Regions from separate parts of the Bacteroides sp. AN502(2024) genome, predicted to be linked through region 2. Evidence: riboswitches for the same ligand, from Rfam matches in the RefSeq annotation. Region 2 holds a riboswitch; each other region holds the start of a gene.
The links. Region 2 has a riboswitch for cobalamin ahead of AB9N12_RS11070 (YncE family protein). Riboswitches for the same ligand answer to the same signal wherever they lie in the genome.

Region 1 (7,307 bases), 2.4 Mb from region 2:
TTACGTTTGACGAATCCCTCTTTTCCTAGATTATCTTTCCAGCGGACATCACCATTGACCGGTTGGGGGCGATAATAGGTGATTTCGTAATTACGTATTTCTGTATCTTTTCCGTACTCACTACCAGCCAACTCATACCATTCATCGTCAGGCATCCCATTATTGTTTATATCTTTCGAGACTAATACTATTCCCGGTTCAGCGCTTCCACCGAGTGCTCCCGTTCCAGTATTCTTGTTGTAAGTGGCATTTCCCCATATCTTGAAATCATATTCCCCTTCGATATTAGGGATTGGTTGAGGGAATCCTACTGTTATTGTTCCACCGAATCCGCCTAATGAGATAACTGATTTTTTCTTTAGCTTTTCTGTGGCACGATCTAAAACTTGTGCGGTAGTAAATCCATTTTCATAAGCCGACGTACTCGTATTGATAAACTGTCCGGGAGCAGGGCGGTATTCCCATACCTTATTGGCGAAAGCCAATGAGTTTTCAGTCGCTTCGGTGTTACCATCCATGTTGCTTTGTGAAGCCTTATCGCTGAATACAATTGTATTCGGGTTCAGCCCGATATTGTTCAGGCGGAATATGAGTTGTCCTTGTTGGTTGAAACAAAGTAAGTCGCCGTAAGTGGTGTAATCGCGTGCTTCGGTGATATATACATTGTTGCTGTAAGGGTTGATGCTGATACCGTAAGGTGTCTTTATCACAGTTCCATCGGTTATGAAATTCTCACGGATTGTCTCTTCTGTTTTCAGATTGAACATCTTGATAGAAGAAGTCTGTGTGGTATAGTTGTAATTGTATAGATAGGCTATGTCTCCGTCGATGGCGAAGTTTTGCGCTTTCTCGTTAGAATGAGTGACCTTGTTCGTCCGGCAATCTATCTTGATAAAATCATAGTCTCCGGTTTCTACATCTTCACCTCGGGTAACTACATAGACAGTTTCATCCGGACCCGCAACAATTTTACCGGGATTCGGGCCGACTGTTATTTGATGGATTTCTTTGAATGTGGTAATGTCGACAACAGACACTGTATGATCTACACCCAGCCCTGATGAATGATCCAATCCGCCGGAATTGGAAATATATAATTTCTCGTTTTGTACACAAATGCCGTCGGGGTTGCGTCCCACTGAGGTGATGGCTTCTATGGCAAGGGAAGTAGTGTCTATACGCGCAACGGTTCCGTCATAGGAACATACGTATGCCTTTTCTTTATGAAAAGCGATATAGCGCGGTTGGCGGGAACTTCCGTTTTCTGCCTGCATCTGAATCTGTTTCAATGAGGTTCCCGTGCGGAAGTCTATCACTTCTACCGTACTGGAGATATTGACTATAACATATATCTTACTTCCATACATAGCCATGTCGTTGGCTGTATCTCCTAATCCCCGGTGGTTGACGGTCTGGAAGTAATCTCGAACCATTTGCTGATTGCCGAAAGAGAAACGTGCCAAAGAACTATTGTTCTGATTGAACAGTCCTTCGCATAATACATATAATTCGGCGGTACCCGTCTCTTCCGGATCGCCTATAATACCCGACGTGAAGGGTTTATCCTCCATATCATCACAAGCCACGGATAAGGTTATCAATGACAGCCAGCACCAGAATATATATACTAATTTCCTTTTCACGACCATATCCTACTTTTTAATATTTAATACCTAATCTTTAGTGTCGCTCTTACAGATCGTCCCGGCATTGGAAAGTATTTCACGATTTCGTAATTCTTGTCCATCAGGTTCAGTACTTCCACGCTGAAAGAGGTGGTGACTCTCTTTATCTGAAAGTCGCGGCTGGCCGAAATACTGTGGTCGCTATAACTATCCAACCTGTTTTCGGCAATGTTTTGTCCCAACGCGTAGCGCTTTCCTGAAAATAGGAATGAGTAAGACAGATTGAACCATGGTGTCTCGATACCTGCCTGTCCCGAAGCGGAGACGCGGGGAGTGTAGGCTATCTGATGCTTGTAAGTCGATTTATCCTGACTCAAATCAGGGCTGGTGACATCCAATGCCCGTTGATACGTATAATTGCCGGAGAGGTTGATACGGATTTTCTCCCAAGGCTGAAGAGATAAGTTTCCGGTGACGTCGATACCTTTAATGTCTACACTTCCCAAATTTCTCATGCTCCATATCGCAAGGTTCTTGGTAGGATAAGCGATGATTTTATCCGTCACTTTGTTATAGTATGCATCAACGGTTGCCGAAAGATAAGGAATGAATGTACATACATTCTTGCTATATGTCAGACCGATATTATATTGCTTTGCATTTTCAGGTTTGAGTTTGGTGTTTCCCACTTCCTGATAATACAAGTCATTGAAGCTGGGTAGGCGGAAGATGTCTTTATAGAAGATACGGATGCGAAACTCTTCGTTACGGAACAGCTTGAATGTGGCGCTTACATAAGGGGTCAATTTGCGGTGACTGCCCGCGCTGCCACCTTCTTTGACATCTTCGTTGATAACGGTTGCCAATGCGGATGCGGAGATTGTCAGCCAGTCATTCACGTATTTCCCGGCAAGAGCCGTCAGCCATGAATAGCGGGTGGGTTGCGCAAAATGGGTAAGATTAGTATCCATTGTGTTGATACTCCCATCCGTTGAAAGGGAAAATGAAAGATTGTTCAATAATCTGTATAATACCGATGCGGAAAGATAATATTCCTGTTGGTAATAACTGTTCTCCGTTTTCCCTAAAGAGTTTTGGGTGTCGGGGTCCAGGTAACGCTGATAGCTCCAGTTCCACTTGGCGGAAGTCTGGAATACCCATTGCCGGCTGAATTCTTTCTTGTATTGGCTTTGTACGAATGCGTTTTTATCCCATAGGTGTTGGGTAGAATGGTCGTTGTAGAAAGTGGTGGCTTTGGGCAGTCCCCGGGAGGATTGAAAGTAATAAGCTTTCAACCGCCATTGCTCTTTGTCGGAGAAGTTGCCGTAGAGTCCTGCTTCGGCACGAAGGGTTTGCACATCGGTGTTCTTCCGCTTCTCCCGTGATGTCAGGTCGCCTTCCCTGTTTCCGTAGTGCAGGGTGTATGGATACTGTCCGTCTGATGACATCCATTCGCCATTGGCTGACATGCTCCATCTCTTATTGAACTGTTGTTCCAGTAGAACGGAGGGGTTGATTAATCCCCAGGAGCCGGACTTGAAAGCTCCGGATATATGGGTCTTTTCCCCTTTAGTGAACCGTGGCGTGAGTGTCTGTATGTTCAATATGCCTGCTGACGCGAAGAAGCGGGCAGGTTGGAAGATGTTATCGCTTTGTCCGTTGTTCAGAGAAAGACGGTCTACGTTGTCGAGCGAGAAACGTCCGATGTCGATTTGTCCGGTTTGGCAGTCGGTTACGGTAATGCCGTCATAACCTACGGCGGTATGCTGTGCGCCCAGGCTACGTATGGATACGGTTTTCAGTCCGCCGATACCTCCGTAGTCTTTTACGGTCACTCCTGCAAAGTGTTTCACTGCATCGGAGACTTGCAGGGCATGCAGGTTTTTCAGGGCTTCTCGGGAGAAGGTTTGTAAGGGGGCGGTTGATCGTGTCTCACGGGTCTGGTAGATGTCTGATACGGTTATTTCGGGAATGGAATATGTGTGTGCCGTATCTACTTTCTGCTGTTGTGCGAAAAGTGGTACGGACAGGAGCTGGCAGCCGAATGCTGCAAAGATCACTTTATTGAATGTTCTCTTTTTCATCGATTTCTTTCTCGGTCTGTTGCTATTGAAAAGTGTCCGGGCGAAATCCCTTCGGCCGGACACGCATAAATAAACTTGGCAGAGTTTATTCTTTTAACACACTTTCTCTGAAGCAGAGTGATGAATGAAATGATAGACGGATTGTCCGGTTCATTAGACTCAACGCTTTTTCCTCGAAAGCAGTGAAACATAGTTGCATGGTAGGTCTTCTGACTTGTTCCTGTTACAAACGCCTTCCCGGATTTGTACCCAGTGGCAATGAGTGAGTTGCTTGTAACATAGATGGAACTTACAGCAGCGGGACTGTTCAGGACTTGCACCTGATTCCCTTTTAATTGCTCCATCCGCACGGGAGGAGCAAACCAATGCGCTGCAAAGATAGGGAGTTTATTTCGCTTTTGCAAGGGGGAGAGTGTTCTTTTTCTTTCGTATCAAGACGAAAGGAAAAGAACTTGTTTTCTTATTTATAGTTCGCTTCTCATCAGTAGGTATTCTTCGATGGCTCGTGCCGGAGCGTCTTTTAGGAGTACGGTTTTTTCCTTATTTAAAAGGTAGAGGGTAGGGATGGCTTTCAAGTCGTATAATTGTTGTTCCTTGATGGCGAATCTCTTATCGTATCCGTTGATCCATTCTTTAGGAAATTCGTTCAGATGTTTGCGCCATTCGTCAAGCTCTTCGTCGGGGTAGATGGAGAGGACGGTTAGTCTCTTTTGTTCCACGAGTCGGTGGATGATAGGGGCGTTTTTCAGGGCGTCTATCGTTTCTGTACAAGCATGGCAACCGGGGTTATTGATGAATAGTAGGATGTAGTCCGTTTGCTGTTGGTAGAGAGAGCCTTGGGCACCGGAGGCAAGTGTGTAGTTGAAGTTCAGGGCTTTGGTGCCGATGCGGTTTTTCTGAGCTAACTCCCGGCGGGCTTTGGGGCGTACTTTTTCTATTTCCTCCAGTAGGGGAGAAGCTAACATGGCGTCTAATACGGGGATGTAGAATTCTTCGTTACGCATGGGCGAGTTGGGATCGTAGAGATATTTATCGGCCAGATCGGTGATGTAGGTGAATACCTTTTTGTCTGCGTTTGTCTGCTCGATTGTTTTCCGCATGGCTTCTTGTGCGGTTTTCAACGGGACGTGATTCAGTATGTCACAATAGTCCACCCAGGCTTGTTCGGTTATTTCGGGATGGTGGATGTAATTGGTGTCGGCGAAGTTTACATGATCCCAATAGTGTTTTACGAGAAACTCTGCACGTTGCTCCGGAGCTGTCATCATGGCGGGGATGGCGGGCAGGGCGAAGGTGGTAATGGTATCTCGGGGAACTTCATTTTTACAGTGATTGGAAGCGTTTCCACTTTTACAGGCACAAAGAAGAAGGATGCACCCAATAACTAGGATATTCATATTTGTTTTCATGACTTGCTGTATTTCGTTTAACTTATGTATGTGCATGGAAGTATACATGTATGGAAGACAAAGATAACTTTCTTTTTATATTTATCCAAAAAAACATCTTGATTTCAGTTGCCTGAGTTTCAAATGGTGAATAGGGGAAGTCTGATAAAGGATGATTGGGAAAGAGGAGTATGTTCTGTTTTTAAGATTCCCGTCGGAAAAGAATACTTCAATATGATTAAACCGGAAGCAAATCGCATCGGTAAATGCAAGAATATGCAGAAATACCGGTTTGTTCTGTATGTTTTAGCAGGAAATATGCATTTTAGAGAGTAAATAAAGCCTCTATTTCTTGCAGATAGAGCGTTGGTTTATCCATCATAAAGCCTCTGTTTCTCACCGATAGAGCGTTGGTTTCCCGATGAGAAAGCTGTAAAGGCATAAAAAGGGACTTTGGGGAGCTGGTTGGTCTTCGCCGGATGATAAAAGGAAAATGGCAAAAAGAGTGTATACCGATGGTTTGTCTTCCAAAAAGAACCGTATGGTGACGATTTACTTCTATGCTGAAAGAAAAACGTTCTAAAATGTAAAATATAGGATTCCGCTGAAGGAAAATGGTGCGCATTTAGTGAATCTTCCGAACGGTGACCCGATCTATTGTATCCTCGTGTGTTTTAATATTCCTTTTTGAAGGAAGTAGGCAGAGTGGTCTTTCTTTCATTTTCGGTTTCGGAAGCCGAGGTGTGTTAGTGAGAGCTTGGACAACTGATGCGAATTCGTCAGGGGAGGATTACTCCTTATTTCTCCTTTGCCAACGTAAATACAAATTCCAATCCGCCATTCTGATTGTTTTTGGCGGAGATGTTGCCGCCGTGAATGATGACGGCGTTCTTCACGATAGCCAGTCCCAACCCAGTTCCGCCCAGTTTGCGTGAACGGCCTTTGTCTACTCGGTAGAAGCGTTCGAAGAGGCGGTTCAGATGTTCGGGAGATACGCCTACACCTGTGTCGGCAAAGCTGAAGTAGTAGAAATTCTCATCTTCGCGGAAGCAGTTGATCTTTATTTGAATATGGGTTCCGGCGTATGCAATGGCATTGTCCGTCAGGTTGCGGAAGATGGAATAGAGCAGTGAGTAATTGCCTTTGATCGGTATGCTCTTTTTCAGGGAGTTGACTACTGTTATATGCTTTTCGTCCAGCTCCAGTGACACTTCGTTGATCATGTTTTCCACCAGTACGCTGATGTCCACTTGTTCCATGTCGATCATGTTGGCGGCTTCGTCCATGCGGGTGAGTACGGAGATGTCGCGTAGCAGCCGGCTCAGGCGGTTGCTTTGTGCGTAACAACGTTCGAGGAATACGTTGATCTTCTCACGTGGGATGTTTTCATTGCTGACAATGGTTTCCAGATACCCCTGAATGCTGCTGACTGGAGTTTTCAGTTCATGGGCGATATTCTGGGTCAGTTGGCGTTTGAGCCTTACTTGTTCTTCTTCCTGAGTGACGTCATTGATGGAGATTTCAAAACTGGCATCCTGGAAGATGATACATTCTACGATGAATGTCCGTCCGTTTTTGTTGATGGTGACCGACATACGTTTCTCGCCTTTTCCTCTCGAACGTTTTTGCTGGTTCTCATTGATGAAATGAATAATCTCTTTCAGTTCACTGATGGCAAAGACTTCTTCTGTCGTTTCCAGATTCGAATCCGAGATCAGGTTGCTGTATTGGGTAAAGAGGTTGTTGACAAGAATTTCTTTCTTGTCTTTTGTGAATATTCCCAGTCCTTCGTGCGAGATCTGAAGGTGGGTAATCAGTTTTTCACGTTCGATATAGAGTGCCTCTTTGGTTTCGTGCAGCCGTTTGTAGATTTGAATGATATGTTGGGAGATTTCCCCCAGTTCATTGTGCGGGAAAGCCGATTGCATGGCCATTTCGATGGGTTTGTTCCGGTCGGCACGCATGGCAAATTCACGGAGCTGGTTGATGGAAGTCCCCAGTTTGTTGGTGAATTTGTAGAAGATAATCATTAGCAGTGATGTCACGATGATGGTAAACCATAGATAATGAGGATCTGCTTGCAGGTTGTGGATGAGGCTGACGTTGTAGGGCAAAGCCGAGCGCACGATATAATCTTTATAACGGGTGGCCGAATAGAAATAGGGGAGTCCGGTTGTTTCGGAAGTACGGCGTACGTCATATCCGTTGCC
Region 2 (7,307 bases):
GAGTGGAGAACCCGCCTCATTGTTCTGAATAAACAGCTTATTTTCCTCGGTGGCGATGTCGTTTGACACCGCACCGGGGATTCTACATTTTATCATATAGTGAGTTAAATATGAAAACACAAAACTCTATTTATGCGGCCCTTCCTGTTCTATTCGGATTCTTTGTAATGGGCTTCTGCGATATAGTCGGTATTTCGTCCGATTATGTTCAACGTACTTTCGACTGGTCTCCCGTGATGACGGGATTTGTTCCTTCGTTAGTCTTTATCTGGTTCCTGTTTTTGGGTATTCCTATTGGAAATCAAATGAACAAATGGGGGCGTAAAAATACAGTCCTGCTTAGTATGGGAATAACGGTAGTGGGCATGTTACTGCCATTGATCATTTATAACAGCGCAACTTGCATGATGGCTTATGCTCTTTTGGGAATTGGCAATGCCATTTTGCAGGTTTCACTGAATCCGTTATTGAGTAATGTGGTAACCAGTCAACGTTTACTGACAAGTAGTTTGACGGCAGGGCAAGTAATCAAAGCTGTATCTTCTCTCGTCGGTCCGGAGATTGTGTTATTGGCCGTGGCTCACTTTGGAGATGACAAATGGTATTATTGCTTTCCGATATTAGGCTTTATCACGTTATTATCTGCAATTTGGCTGATAGCTACTCCTGTAAAACGGGAAGATTACAGTGCTGCAATCCAGCAGCTTTCTATCAGTGATACTTTTTCTTTGTTGAAGGATAGAACGATTCTATTGTTGTTTTTGGGTATCTTTTTTATTGTGGGAGTGGATGTTGCTACCAATTTTATCAGTTCCAAACTGATGGCGGAACGGTTTGAATGGACGACGGAACAAGTGAAGTTTGCTCCACAAGTTTATTTTCTAAGTCGTACGGTAGGTGCTTTATTGGGTACTTTCTTGTTAGCCCGTATCGCTGAAATAAGATATTTTCGTGTGAATATTGTTGCCTGTATTTTCTCTTTGCTTATTCTAGCCTTTGTGCAAAACGATATGGTAAATCTGATTTGTATCGGTGCTGTCGGTTTCTTTGCGTCATCAGTATTTTCTATCATTTATTCGATGGCTTTACAGGCAAGGCCGGAAAAAGCAAATCAGATTTCCGGGTTGATGATTACTGCTGTTGCCGGTGGTGGAGTGGTTACTCCGGTAATTGGGTTGGCGATTGGAACAGTAGGTGTGATCGGAGGTGTTTTTGCCACTTTAGCTTGTGTGTGTTATTTGACTTATTGCGCTTTTGGAGTGAAAACAGTAAAGGCATAGTAACGCTATGGTTGAGATTGGAGATTTCACTTTTACACAGATTTTAATTAGAATTTTCTTCTGATTTGTTTCTATTATTGTATCTTTGCCACAGAAATTTTGGTGTCATTCGTCCGATGCTACGGAAGAATGGTGAAAAGGGAATCAGGTGTAAGTCCTGAACAGACCCGCTGCTGTAAGCTCCGCCCAAAGTTTTCCTACAATACTCAAATCCACTGTCTCGTTTTGGGGAGATGGGAAGGGCGTTAGGAAAATGGAGTAAGTCAGAAGACCTGCCAAAGTTGAATTCTTGAAACTTTCTGGGATTAGAGTTTGAAGAGTACGGTTTTTAAATCGAAATATATCTTTAATTGTTGAGGAGTACCCGTGAAGTGGTAGTCGGCTATCAACCGGAAGAGATGGTGATAAAGGATGGAAAACTTTATGTTGCCAATTGGGGCGGATATTGTTTCCCGGATTGGGACCGGATTGTATCCAATAAATAATTGATAATAGAAGTAAAAATGAAAAAGTTTTTAGTATTGGCAACTGTTGCCTTGGGAGTTGCTTTTGCAGCGTGTGATGAGGAGGAAAATTTGAGTCCGTCTGTGTCGATTGGAAATGAGTCGGGAAGTAATGTGATAGTGCAATTAGATACATTGTATCTGGATGCCCGGACTGAAAACCTGTCCGGGACGATGAAGTATGTATGGACGGTAGATGGAAAAGACGTTTCAACTGCTTCCACATATAAGTTCTCACGGCCTAAGACTGGAGAATATGCGATAGGATTGACTGTGTCGGACAGCAATGGGGAAACTTTTCAAACGAATATAACTGCCAAGGTAGAAGGTCGGTTTGGCAAAGGAACTTTTATTTTGAATGAGGGAAATATGGGTAATGAAACCGGAACTTTGACCTTTGTGGATCCAAAGGGTACGGTGATAGATAGTGCATACTATCGGGTAAATCAAACTTTGCTTGGTAATGTCTGCCAGGATTTGTTCATTTGTGATAGTAAAATTTATGTACTTTCTCAAAATGGAGCAAAGAATGGGGGTGAGGGATTACTGACTATTGCTAATGCGGATAATTTAGAGAAAGAAAGAGTTTATGATAATGCTACTTTGTCCTGGCCTACTAATTTAGCGGTAGTAAAAGAGGCTCTGTATATTCGTGATAAAAAGGGAGTCTATATGTTAAACACTTCTACAGGTGCTTTGACTTTAGTTGAAGGTACGGGTGGAGCCTTGAAACAACGTATGGCCGTGGTTGGAGAAAAAGTTTTTGTGATGGGTAACAAGAAACTTTTTGTCATTCAGAACGGAGTTGTTGTACATACTATTCCTTTTGAAGGTGCTTTATCCGGTGTGGCTAAGACGTATGATAAGAACTTATGGGTATCATGTACGAATCCGGCAAGTATTATAAAAGTCAATCCCTCTGACTATACGATCATTGACTCTCATGCTTTAGATGTCAGTATTGGTGCCGGTTGGGGTGTTGCTCCGGCTTTCTCAGCGAAAGATGATGCTATTTACTTCAGTAATGGCGGTTTTAATCTATATCGACATCTCTTTTCACAAAATAAGACGGAAAAAGTTGCCAATATCAAAGATTACGTAGAAGATGCCGGAGTGTATTATAACAGTTTAGGTGTCGATCCGGTGAGTGGAGAGATTTATTTTGCAACTCTAAAGGGATATTCAGAGTATAAGGCAAATGATATTGCTATTTTTGATTTCACTAAAACACCGGTTTTACAGGCTGACATTAAAAATAAGAACAGTTTTCCGGCAGGAGTTTTCTTTACGGAGAATTTTAAGTGATGGATTTAACCCTATAATCTATCATTTTTATTGATAAAGACTTTCTCATTCAATCAACAAATATCCTTTTTTTAGAAGAGTATATTTTCTGATTGATGAGAAAGTCTTTTCTATTTCAATAACCATTTCCAAATAGGGAGTATTTCAATCAGTTTACCTGCTATCTCAATAGTCCGTTCTTCAGAATAGGTGATTATCATCAGTTGAGAACAGTCGAGGACTTTGGATAGTTTTATTAGAGCCCCCACTTCACGATCGTATGTTCTGTCACTGTTATCCAAGGAGTAACATACTTGAATGGCTGTGGTGCTATCTGGAAGATAAAAGTCAGCTTCTATGCCTTTATGGTAGAAAAAACAGCATCTTATGTTCGTAGCGTCTAAGTAGGGTTATGGCAGCTAAATTTTCCAATAAAGATAATGGCGCGTAGCTATATCCCCCCAATAATTTTTTTGATATATACTGGTTAGATAATCCCGTTTTGCATTAAGGGTGGCACAAGAATCACCTTATATTGGGGGACTTCAAGTTGGTTATCTGCAATTACAGATTTTAGAATTGTTCTATCCATCATAATGTGTATATCTTATCGATGATATAAATATAGGTATTTTTATCCTATCTACAAGATAAAAATAGGATTGTTTTATCTCATAGATAGGATAAATTGGTAAATGGGCAATTCTACTTTTTCTGATAATTCAACTGTGAATTGTTTTCATTATTTGAGCATGTTGAAATCCTTGATTCCAAAAACTTCCGTGGATATTTCACCCAGCCAACCGCTTTTACTATTAACACCTACTTGTACTTTGATAAAATCAACGTACTTCAGATTTGCATCCTTACCATCGAAAGTTACAGCATGGGATATCTTGAAATGATTGTCAGACGGTCCGGCATTATAGTTGTCATCATCTGTCAGACGGTCAATGGCGCTGAAATTATCAGCATATCCCCATTCATAACTATCATTTACCCAATAAGTACCATTGCCGGATTGATCGTAATTACGCTCTTTCAGGCGAGTGCCTCGCAAGGTATATTGTTTTTCTTTTACCCAGGCAGGATAATAATAATCCTGTCGGTGAAAGGCGCCTAGGTAATCTATCGATCCACTTTGGCCATGATTGTCTGTCCATGAAGTGGGAAGTTGAATACCGGATGGCTTATGATAGGTGACGGCATAGTCCTGCCAGGTTTCGGCTTTCCCATATTCGGATCCGCGCAACTCATACCAGGTGTCATTCGGTAATCCATCACCATTTTCATCCTGCATTACCCATACAATTCCCGGTTCTGACGAACCATCAAAAGCGTTTCCTGTAATAGCGATATTGTAACTTCCATCATTCACGACACTGTGATCGAATCCAACGATGATGTATCCACCGAATCCGCCTAAGGAAACATAAGCTGTCTGATTGATTCGTTCTTCTGCATAGGTGCAGGCTTCTGCCATAGTGGTTGTGGTATGGTTTTCATTGATGAATTGGCCGGGAGCCGGCAAATATTCATATACTTTGTTCATCGACGCAGAACTTGTGGCGTTAATCTTGCGCTGGTATGTTCCTGCCGGAGGACAAACATTGATTTTTAATGTTTGCGTAGCAAATATATACGAGTTCTTCATTTCCACCCTTACCGTGTGTTCTCCCTGCTGCTCGGATGTGAACAGATAAGTATCATTTTTTCCGGATTGCACTTGTTCGTTGTCCACAGTCCATGTATAGACTGCATCCTGTGCATTATTCACGTCAACCGGTTTGATACGGATGGTTCTGCCGGCAGACATGTTATATTCCGTTTGCAGGAATGTCCAGCTGAAATCTACTTGATCCGGGGAACAAACTTCTACTTTAAAAGTTACTTCGTCATCGCCATCTTCATTGTGAGTAGCAAAACGAACCTGATATTCGCCAAGCTCGGTTGTGGGGAGGGTACAGGTTAATTCGCTCGAGATATCTTCACCGTTTATTTGCCAGGAGTAACTGGTTTCCAGAAAAGAATCTACTATGGGGGTAATGGTCAGTTCAGAGCCTTGAAGCACTTTGAAACCTTTGTCGGCATCCGCAATAGAGATAGTCGGTACATCAAGTTGAAAGACATCGATACGTATCTCTTTTTCTGTTGTCCCTCCGGCATTGGTGGCAGAAATCAGAATGAAATACCTGCCTGCTTCATTGGCTGAGAATGTCAGGGTGGAAGCGGTACAGATACTCTTTCCATCTATTGTCCAGTTAAAGGTCGTTTCCGAATCGGTATTTTCGTAAACAGGAGCAATGGTTATTTCTCGGCCAATTTTTGTTTTATAGATGGGTGATTCTTCTTTCAAGGTAATGACAGGAGCGGAAAGAAGAGGAGAGTCCTCCTCTTCTTTCACGCATGATACCAAGGCTGATAGAACAAATAAAAAAAGTATAATATGTTTCATTAGAATCTCACTGCTACATCATCATAAGCAAAATAGGCGGGTTGGCTGAAACCATATCCGTTATCATTGCTTCCTGTGACATTAAAGTCTATTTTAACCACTTTGCCTAATGCGGATAAATCCCATTTTGTCCATTCAAGTATATTACCTCCGGATCCAACCAGATAAAATTCCGGACGTGTAGCTACTTCATTTCCATCTTCATCATAACCGATAGCAACCAGTTTTACCCAATCGTTTTCCCCGGCAGGTTCCGTCAGTCCGTTACCATTGGCTACACAATTGGCGAGATAAGTTGTCATTGTCACGTACATGTGATCTACTACACGAGCCACTCCATCTCCAAAGTAAATGTAGGGTAATGGACCGTTGGCAAATCCGGAGTTGTCTACATAGCCGTAATGTACGCAGAAGTTTTTAGAACCGTTATGACCTCCATTTCCTGTTGCCGGATCTTTGTAATAAACCGCTAGTTGGTGCTGGAAGTCTCCATGTGTCAAATCCAGATCTACATAGTTGGATATAGCGTGTCCGCCTCCCCAGTATTTGCAATCGCCCCATCCGTTAGGAAGTTCGGAAGCTAGAAAAGTATTGTTTGCATCATTCCAGTTATAGGGTACGTCATTCGTAGGATAAAGTAGTGGACCGTTATATTGTGGGCTGTCAATTAATGAAGACCAGTTTCTTTCTCCTACCATGTTAGCATCACCTTTGTAATCAGAGTCTTCAAAAGATAACCCTTTTAAAGTATATGCAGAAGCATAAACGAATAATCGCTGAATTTTTGTTAGTCCTTGTTTATTAAATAACTGGATTTTAATGACAGCTTCATTTTCTGATATGGAAGCAGGGGCGGTAATGGAAAGTTTGGTATAGCTCATTTTTACTATCCATCCTTCCGGTGCATGGACGAGGAAGTCTGCCACGTTGGTGAGTTGTAATTCAAATGATTTGGTTTGGTTAAATGTGAAATATTCAACGCTTCCCATATCAGTGACTTTCATAACCGAATTAGTTGTTTTGGGTAGCATGAAAGAGGTGTTTTTTTCATCTGCCAAAGTAATGACAACAACATCATTCTCCGTGTCGTCTATTACCGACTTGAAGAAAGAATCCCCATCCTTTCCTGTTGCTTTTACCGGTTTGCCATCTGTTCCATTCATGCGTTTGGCTCCTTCACCTGTATCAACGGTCCAATAACCTTCGCTGTCAACTCCCATGACAGGAGTTACACCTGTTACTCTCAATTTGTGTTCGGCATCCGGTAGCCATTCTGTAGTACCATTAGTGGTGATTGTCCAGTAATATACTCCGTTTTCATCAGCTTTTACTCCAATCACAGGAGCATCTGTTCCATTGGTACCATTTATTCCATTTTTGATAGATATTTTATTTCCGTCATTGAAGGTTAGCGTGTAGCCTTCAGAGGTCTGTTCCGTATTCGTGATTATTTTCCCTTGGTTTAACACGTCTACTAAACTCTGTAAAGTTGTGATTTCAGAGTTCATTTTCTTGACTGTTGTTTCCAGTGTTTCTACTCGTCCGTCGAGATCATTGACTTTATCCCATAGATCATCGTCATTGTAGCAACTGAATACCGTAACGGCAGTGAGCAGTAAAAATAGAATTTTTTTCATTGCTTTTATTTTTTAGTTATTAATAGGATTGTGAATTATTGAATCTCTTTTAGTTTCTTATCTGTAAAGGCAATATGTGCCGGAATGTCTCCCGTGGTAACTGACCATTTCTTTTTTCCATCCCGGGAGAAACAGTATAATGTCCCGG
Region 3 (7,307 bases), 2.1 Mb from region 2:
CTTCTGCACCTTCCTTGATGTTCGGAAGCTGCGTTTCGCGGTAATTGGCGATTACCCACAAATCACTGCTGTCCACGATATCGACCATGGTCTGTCCCGGCTGTACCAGTTGGCCTTCCAGAATTTCTTTTTTCCCTGTCGTGCCGTTACATGGAGCAATGATCACTGTATAGGAGAGGTTCAGACGGGCTAGTTCTAGCGCAGCTTCTGCCAGGCGGACACCTGCTTCATTCTGTCCCAGTCGATGGGTCTGTTCGCTTTTTACTAAAGAAGTGGACATTTTAGCCCGTGACACCTGTTCATAGCGGGCTTTGGCGGCTTCGTAGGCTGTATGTACGTTGTCATATTGCTGTTTCGTCACTGCGTCTTCCTGCAACAGTTTCTCAAAACGGTTCAGTTCGCGTTTGGCATTTTCCATCTGTACACGTACTTCTTCAATACTTGCGTCGCTCACGCTTAAATTGTTTTGCGTAGTGGCGATACCGATGGTAGTGGCCTGGCGTCCTGCGGTGGCGTTCGCCAAATCCGCTTCTGCCTGTGCCACACGGAGACGGAATTCCGCATCTTCGATGATAAGGAGCGTGTCGCCTTTGCGTACTTGTTGATACTCGTCAAAGTAGATTTTCTTGATAAATCCCGGTACACGGGTATTGATCGGCGTGATATGTTGTTTCACCTGCGCATTATCCGTATACTCGATATTTCCCCAATGGATAAACCGGGAACAAACATAAGTGACACCACTGATAAGTAAACAGATAATTATCAGATTGTATATTATCTTTTGGGTTTTTCTAGCTATCATAATCTGTTCTATTTTAAAATGGGATGAGAATTTGATTCTGTTATAAATTGGATTCTTTTTTTTGATAAGTTATCATTTCTCTGTTAGAGAGTGTGTGTGATATATTTCATTTTATAATAATTGTATATCAAGTTGATACGCGCATTGACCAGACCGAGATCGGCACTTAGTTTCATGTTGCTGGCATCGAGCATATCGGTAAGCAGTGCAAGATCGTTTTTATAGCGGTTGCTGGTTACGTTATAGTTTTGGTTGGCAAGTTCCACGCTTTTCTCCTGTGTGCGCAGCTCTGTGAAGGAGGTGAGGAAGTTGACGTAGTTGGCCTGGACACCGTTCTCTATTTGTTCCTGTGCCAGTGAATATTCTTCTTGTGCTCTGTGGGCATTCAGTTTTGCCTGTCTCACTTTCCGGTTGTTTTTAAATAAAGAAGAAAGATTGTATTTGATGCCGACTCCCACATACCAGTAATTGAAGTTTTTGTCGAGTACCGGGACTTCGATGGTGATAGGACCGTCTAAATGTTCACCGGCCACAAGTGCAATTTTCGGAAGCCGTTCCGAACGTTCCAGTTTCACTTTCTGCTCGTTCATTTGCATAGCCAGCCGGGCCTGCTGCAAGCCGACATTGTTTTGACTGGCCATCATTTGCCAGTCGTTTTCGGCTAATGCTTTCACTTCCTTATCCAACAGGGTGGAATCAGGAACGATTTCCGTTGCGGCAGGCAGATGTAAGGTCGTCACCAGTTGGTGATTCATTATTTTGCAGGCATCTTGCACTTTAGCCAGTTGCAGTTTTAGTGTCTCTTTTTGTAGTTCATAGCGAGTGATGTCATTTTTTAAGACTGTTCCCTGTGTGCGGCGTGATTCCATGTTGCGGATCACTTGCTCCGTCAAATCCAGATTCTTTTGTAGCACTTGCAACTGATTATTCAGCTTGTATAAATCCAGATAGTAGCCGGTCAGGAGAAAACGGATTTCCTGACGGTTCTTCTGCCAGTCCAATACGGCCATCTGCTGACCGAGTTCCGCCAAGGCAATACTACTGTTGATGGCTCCGCCTGCGTAAATTACTTGTTGCGCTTCTAAGGCAAAGTTATTGCCGAGATGTGGCATAGGAATATTCTGTCCGTTTTTGAAGTCACGGTCCCATATATATCCGTCGCCCAGATAACTAAATGAGAGCGAGGCATCTATATCCGGCAAACGTTGTGACTTTGCAGCTTTCAATGCTTCATCGGCTGCTTCTTTTCCGGTTTTATACGTTTGAATACTCTGACTGTTCTCGTCTGCCAGGCGGAACATTTCATCAATACCCAATACCCTCCTGTCAAGCGTTTGGGCAAACACTCCCTGACTGCATAGCACGGCATATAGCTGCACTATGAGCCATCTTTTCTTGCTCATAAATGAAAATAAGTTTAATGAATAGTTAGAAGTTAGAATTCTCTCTAGTAAATCCTCTGTAGTGAAAAATGAAGGGTTATCAAATCTGTGCTGCTACACCCCAACTGTGAAAGTCTTCCATTTTGTTCTTGTAGCGAATGGCGATTTGATTATATCTTAGTTTCATATTGATACTTGTTTTCTGTTTTCGGGTTGCAAAATTATGAAAAAAAACAAGTAACTTGTAACCTTATACCGGCTCAAATATAATGTTTTTTAACGAATGATAGATGGAATGTCAAATAGGGGAAAGAATAGAAAGAAGTACAGGTTTTCTTGCAACCAACCACTCGGATAAGGCTTGTTCTGATGTACCACATAAGAACGATCATCCGCGAGCGAATCTTTTGGAAGTATTGCTTGAAAACCGAATACTTTTTGCATTAAAATAAGAAGAAAGTTTTCCATTTTGGAAAACTTTCTGTATCAGCATGAAAGAAAAGTTTCCTCAAATTTAATGTTAAAAGCGAACCGGGATATTGGATAATCTTCTATCTTTGTATCCGGTTTCGGAGCTGAAAGAGGTTTAGCCAATGAGGGAACGCTGTGTAAATCGGCGACAGTACCCGCTGCTGTAATTCTCTAAGAATCCGCACAATAAGCCACTGCATCGATGGCGGTGTGGGAAGGTGTTGCGAGGGAGAGATAAGTCAGAAGACCTGCCGGAGCTTTTTCTTTTAGTTATTAACATTTTAAATTTAAACTTTCGGGAGTTAAAGTTATGAACTACGCGGAAATTTGTATCATCAAACGTGATGGTAAAAGAGAAGATTTCTCTATCAGTAAAATCAAGAATGCAATCAGTAAGGCATTCAGTGCAACCGGTATTCAGGATGAGCAGCAGTTGGTGGCTGACATCACGATGAATGTAATCAGTCAGTTTACTACTCCTACTATTACTGTAGAAGAGATTCAGGATTTAGTAGAAAAGTCGTTGATGAAAGTACGTCCGGAAGTAGCGAAGAAATATATTATTTATCGCGAATGGCGGAATACGGAGCGTGATAAGAAAACCCACATGAAGCAAGTGATGGACGGTATCGTTGCTATCGACAAGAATGATATCAACTTGAGCAATGCCAACATGAGCAGTCATACGCCTGCCGGACAGATGATGACGTTCGCTTCCGAAGTAACCAAAGATTATACTTATAAATACCTGTTGCCGAAACGTTTTGCCGAAGCACACCAGTTGGGAGATATTCACATCCACGACTTGGACTATTATCCGACAAAAACGACTACCTGTATCCAATATGATATGGACGACCTCTTTGAGCGGGGTTTCCGCACAAAGAACGGTAGCATCCGCACCCCGCAAAGCATCCAAAGCTATGCTACGCTGGCTACCATTATCTTTCAGACCAACCAGAATGAGCAACACGGCGGACAAGCCATTCCTGCTTTCGATTTCTTCATGGCAAAAGGGGTGGCCAAATCTTTCCGGAAGCATCTGGCATCGTTCATCAATTTCTATGTCGCCATGGAAAACGGAAATCAGGCCGATGAGAAATCCATCCGCACATTGATTGAAGAACATCTTCCGTCTATCAAGTCAACTGAAGCTGAACGCGAAACATTGCGCATCGCTTTGGTCGCTTTACAAATCATTATAGACAAGGAGCACCTTGACCGTATTGTCGAGAAAGCTTATCAGCAGACCCGCAAAGATACTCATCAGGCCATGGAAGGATTTATCCACAACCTCAACACGATGCATTCACGTGGGGGTAATCAGGTGGTATTCAGTTCCATCAACTACGGTACGGACACTTCTGCCGAAGGTCGGATGGTTATCGAAGAATTGCTGAAAGCCACCATTGAAGGATTGGGTACAAGAGGTGAGGTACCTGTATTCCCGATTCAGATCTTCAAGGTGAAAGACGGAGTTTCTTACTCGGAGAAAGACTTTGAGAAAGCGATGAAAGCGGAAAATATCGAAGAGGCAATAACCGACCGTTACGAAGCTCCTAATTTCGATTTGCTGTTGAAGGCTTGCCAGACCACGGCGAAAGCGTTGTTCCCGAACTTCATGTTCCTCGACACACCTTTCAACCAAAACGAGAAATGGAGAGCGGACGATCCGAAACGTTACGTCTACGAATTGGCGACGATGGGATGCCGTACCCGCGTCTTTGAGAACGTGGCAGGAGAAAAATCTTCTTTAGGCCGTGGTAATCTTTCATTCACTACGCTGAACATGCCGAGACTGGCTATCGAAGCCCGCATCAAAGCCGAAAGCCTGGTAGAAGATGAACGCAACAAAGATGCCATCGAACAGAAGGCTAAAGAAATTTTTATCGAATCCGTACATAATATGGCGGTGCTCGTAGCCGACCAGCTTTATGAACGTTATCAGTATCAACGTACGGCCTTGGCACGTCAGTTCCCGTTTATGATGGGAAATAATGTGTGGAAAGGAGGCGGAGAACTGAAGGCGAACGAACAGGTGGGCGATGTATTGCGTAGCGGTACACTGGGTATCGGTTTTATCGGTGGTCATAATGCGATGGTGGCTCTCTACGGACAAGGTCACGGACACAACCGGAAAGCATGGGATACACTGTATGAAGCGGTGATGGAAATGAATAAAGTAGTGGATGAATATAAAAAGAAATATAACCTGAACTACTCTGTTTTGGCTACTCCTGCCGAAGGACTTTCGGGACGTTTCACCAAAATGGACCGCCGGAAATATGGAACAATCCCCGGTGTGACAGACCGCGACTATTATGTCAACTCTTTCCACGTAGACGTGAAAGAACCGATCAGTATCGTTGAGAAAATCAAGTGTGAAGCTCCGTTCCATGCTATTACGCGCGGAGGACACATCACGTATGTGGAGCTGGATGGCGAAGCGCAGAAGAATGTGCGTGCCATCGCCAAGATTGTGAAGGTGATGCACGATGAAGGAATCGGATACGGCTCTATCAACCATCCGGTAGATACTTGCCATGACTGTGGGTACAAAGGAGTTATCTTCGATAAATGTCCGGTGTGCCAGAGTGAAAGCATCCTCCGTATGCGCCGTATCACCGGTTATCTGACGGGTGACTTAAGTTCTTGGAACTCTGCTAAACGTGCAGAAGAGAGAGACCGTGTAAAACACTTGTAGAAATGAATTTATTAGGGACTTATCCTGAAACGATTGTCGATGGTGAGGGCATCCGCTACTCTATTTATCTTGCCGGATGTTCCCATCACTGTCCCGGTTGTCACAACCCGGAGAGCTGGAATCCGGAGGCGGGGAAAGAATTGACGGAAGAAAGAATACAGGCCATCATCCGTGAAATCAAAGCAAATCCTTTACTGGATGGCGTTACTTTTTCCGGTGGTGATCCGTTTTTCCATCCGGAAGAGTTTCTGCTTTTACTGAAACGGGTGAAAGAGGAGACGGGAATGAATGTGTGGTGCTATACAGGATATAGTTACGAAGAAATCAAGGCAAAGCCCCGCTTGAACGCTGCCCTTGATTATATAAACGTATTGGTGGACGGACGCTTCGAACAGGCTCTTTTCTCTCCGTATCTGGAGTTCAGGGGAAGCAGTAATCAACGGATCTTGAAACTGAAATAAACTGCTTATTGCTCGGCATCAAACCTCTGGCAAGGTCACCCTAGCGTTCCATCATAATCCTCATAGACTAAAAATTGAGGAGGCTATTTAACAAGTCCTATTTTAACGATTTTACCCCTGCCAGAATATGCTTTGGCAGGGGTGACTTCTATTACTGATACCTGTTAGACAGTCTCCTCAATTTTGTCCTGTCTGAGTCTATGCTTCGAAATCCTAGAAGAAAAATCTCAAAATATCATTAAAGTTAGCCCATATCAATAGGCCGAAGAGTAGGACCATACCGGTCATCTGGGCGTATTCCATAAACTTGTCGCTCGGTTTGCGTCGGGCTATCATTTCGTAGCAGAGGAAGAGCACGTGGCCACCGTCCAATGCGGGTATAGGGAGGATGTTCATGAAAGCCAGGATGATGGAAAGGAAGGCTGTCATATACCAGAACTGATGCCAGTCCCAAGTAGCAGGGAAGATGCTGCCGATCGTTCCGAAGCCGCCCAGCTGTTTGGCTCCTTCTTTCGAGAAGAGGTATTTCATGTTTCCTACATAGCCTTTCAGGGTTTTCACACCGAGAGAGATACCTGCGGGGAAGGATTGAAAGAAGGTATATTCTTTTTTCACCATAGGGAGCAGACGGTCTGTGGCGAGACAGGCGGTTACGCCCATCAGGTAGGCGGAGTCTACGCGCATGCTTAGTGTGTCTGTTGCCCCGTTACGCACATAAATCAGCGTGATTAGGCGCGGATCTATGCTGTCTTTGAGCAGAGTTGCTTCGTTTTTCTTACGTTCTGCCATCGCTTCTTTAAAGTCGGAGAAAGAGATCGGCGTTCCGTTCAGGGCGATGATACTGTCTCCTGCCTGGAGTCCAGCTTGTGCGGCAGGAGAGTTTACCATTACGCTGTCTATAACGTATGGGAAACGGTAGGAGGCGAAGCGGACGCTGTCTGCTAAGAGACGTTGCATCAGATCTTCCGGGATATAGACGGAGGCTTCTGCCCCGTTACGGAGGACGCTTACTTCGCGTGCATCGGCAATCTGGCTTAACATGTCGCCGTCATAACGTTCGAAAGGGACACCGTCGGCAGAAAGGAGGATGTCACCGTCACGGAAACCTACCGCTTTGGCAGTCTCGTTGAATTCCATACCCAGAGGAGCTTCCTGTACCTTTATATATTGGTCGCCCCATGCAAAAAGAATCATGGAGTAGATGAACAGTGCCAACAGGAAGTTGAACAGTACGCCACCCACCATGATCAGCAGACGTTGCCACGCCGGCTTGGAGCGGAACTCCCACGGTTGTTCGGGTTGTTTCATCTGTTCGGTATCCATCGATTCGTCAATCATACCGGCTATTTTGACATAACCGCCCAATGGCAACCAGCCTACTGCATACTCTGTGTCACTTTTCTTAGGCTTGAACTTAAAAAGGGTGAACCAAGGGTTAAAAAATAAGCAGAATTTTTCTACACGCACCTTAAACAAACGGGCAA

Region 1: it holds a riboswitch for cobalamin, as region 2 does, so the genes downstream of both, AB9N12_RS01710 (TonB-dependent receptor plug domain-containing protein) here and AB9N12_RS11070 (YncE family protein) in region 2, are expected to answer to the same signal.
Region 3: it holds a riboswitch for cobalamin, as region 2 does, so the genes downstream of both, AB9N12_RS02965 (anaerobic ribonucleoside triphosphate reductase) here and AB9N12_RS11070 (YncE family protein) in region 2, are expected to answer to the same signal.

What each region holds. Positions count from the first base shown of each region.
Region 1 is NZ_JBGFSP010000003.1:401,545-408,851, reverse strand. Features, by position in the region: gene AB9N12_RS01715 (YncE family protein) at 1-1,649, opposite strand, end outside; gene AB9N12_RS01710 (TonB-dependent receptor plug domain-containing protein) at 1,667-3,709, opposite strand; cobalamin riboswitch at 3,891-4,091, opposite strand; gene AB9N12_RS01705 (DUF5106 domain-containing protein) at 4,174-5,118, opposite strand; gene AB9N12_RS01700 (sensor histidine kinase) at 5,895-7,307, opposite strand, start outside.
Region 2 is NZ_JBGFSP010000003.1:2,840,690-2,847,996, forward strand. Features, by position in the region: gene AB9N12_RS11060 (GH92 family glycosyl hydrolase) at 1-32, shown strand, start outside; gene AB9N12_RS11065 (sugar MFS transporter) at 111-1,280, shown strand; cobalamin riboswitch at 1,364-1,575, shown strand; partial or broken gene AB9N12_RS11070 (YncE family protein) at 1,634-1,756, shown strand; gene AB9N12_RS11075 (DUF5074 domain-containing protein) at 1,784-3,088, shown strand; gene AB9N12_RS11080 (PKD-like domain-containing protein) at 3,810-5,522, opposite strand; gene AB9N12_RS11085 (PL29 family lyase N-terminal domain-containing protein) at 5,522-7,159, opposite strand; gene AB9N12_RS11090 (DUF5074 domain-containing protein) at 7,195-7,307, opposite strand, start outside.
Region 3 is NZ_JBGFSP010000003.1:744,153-751,459, reverse strand. Features, by position in the region: gene AB9N12_RS02980 (HlyD family secretion protein) at 1-805, opposite strand, end outside; gene AB9N12_RS02975 (TolC family protein) at 889-2,208, opposite strand; gene AB9N12_RS02970 (hypothetical protein) at 2,464-2,655, opposite strand; cobalamin riboswitch at 2,741-2,929, shown strand; gene AB9N12_RS02965 (anaerobic ribonucleoside triphosphate reductase) at 2,969-5,362, shown strand; gene nrdG (anaerobic ribonucleoside-triphosphate reductase activating protein) at 5,365-5,823, shown strand; gene rseP (RIP metalloprotease RseP) at 6,037-7,307, opposite strand, start outside.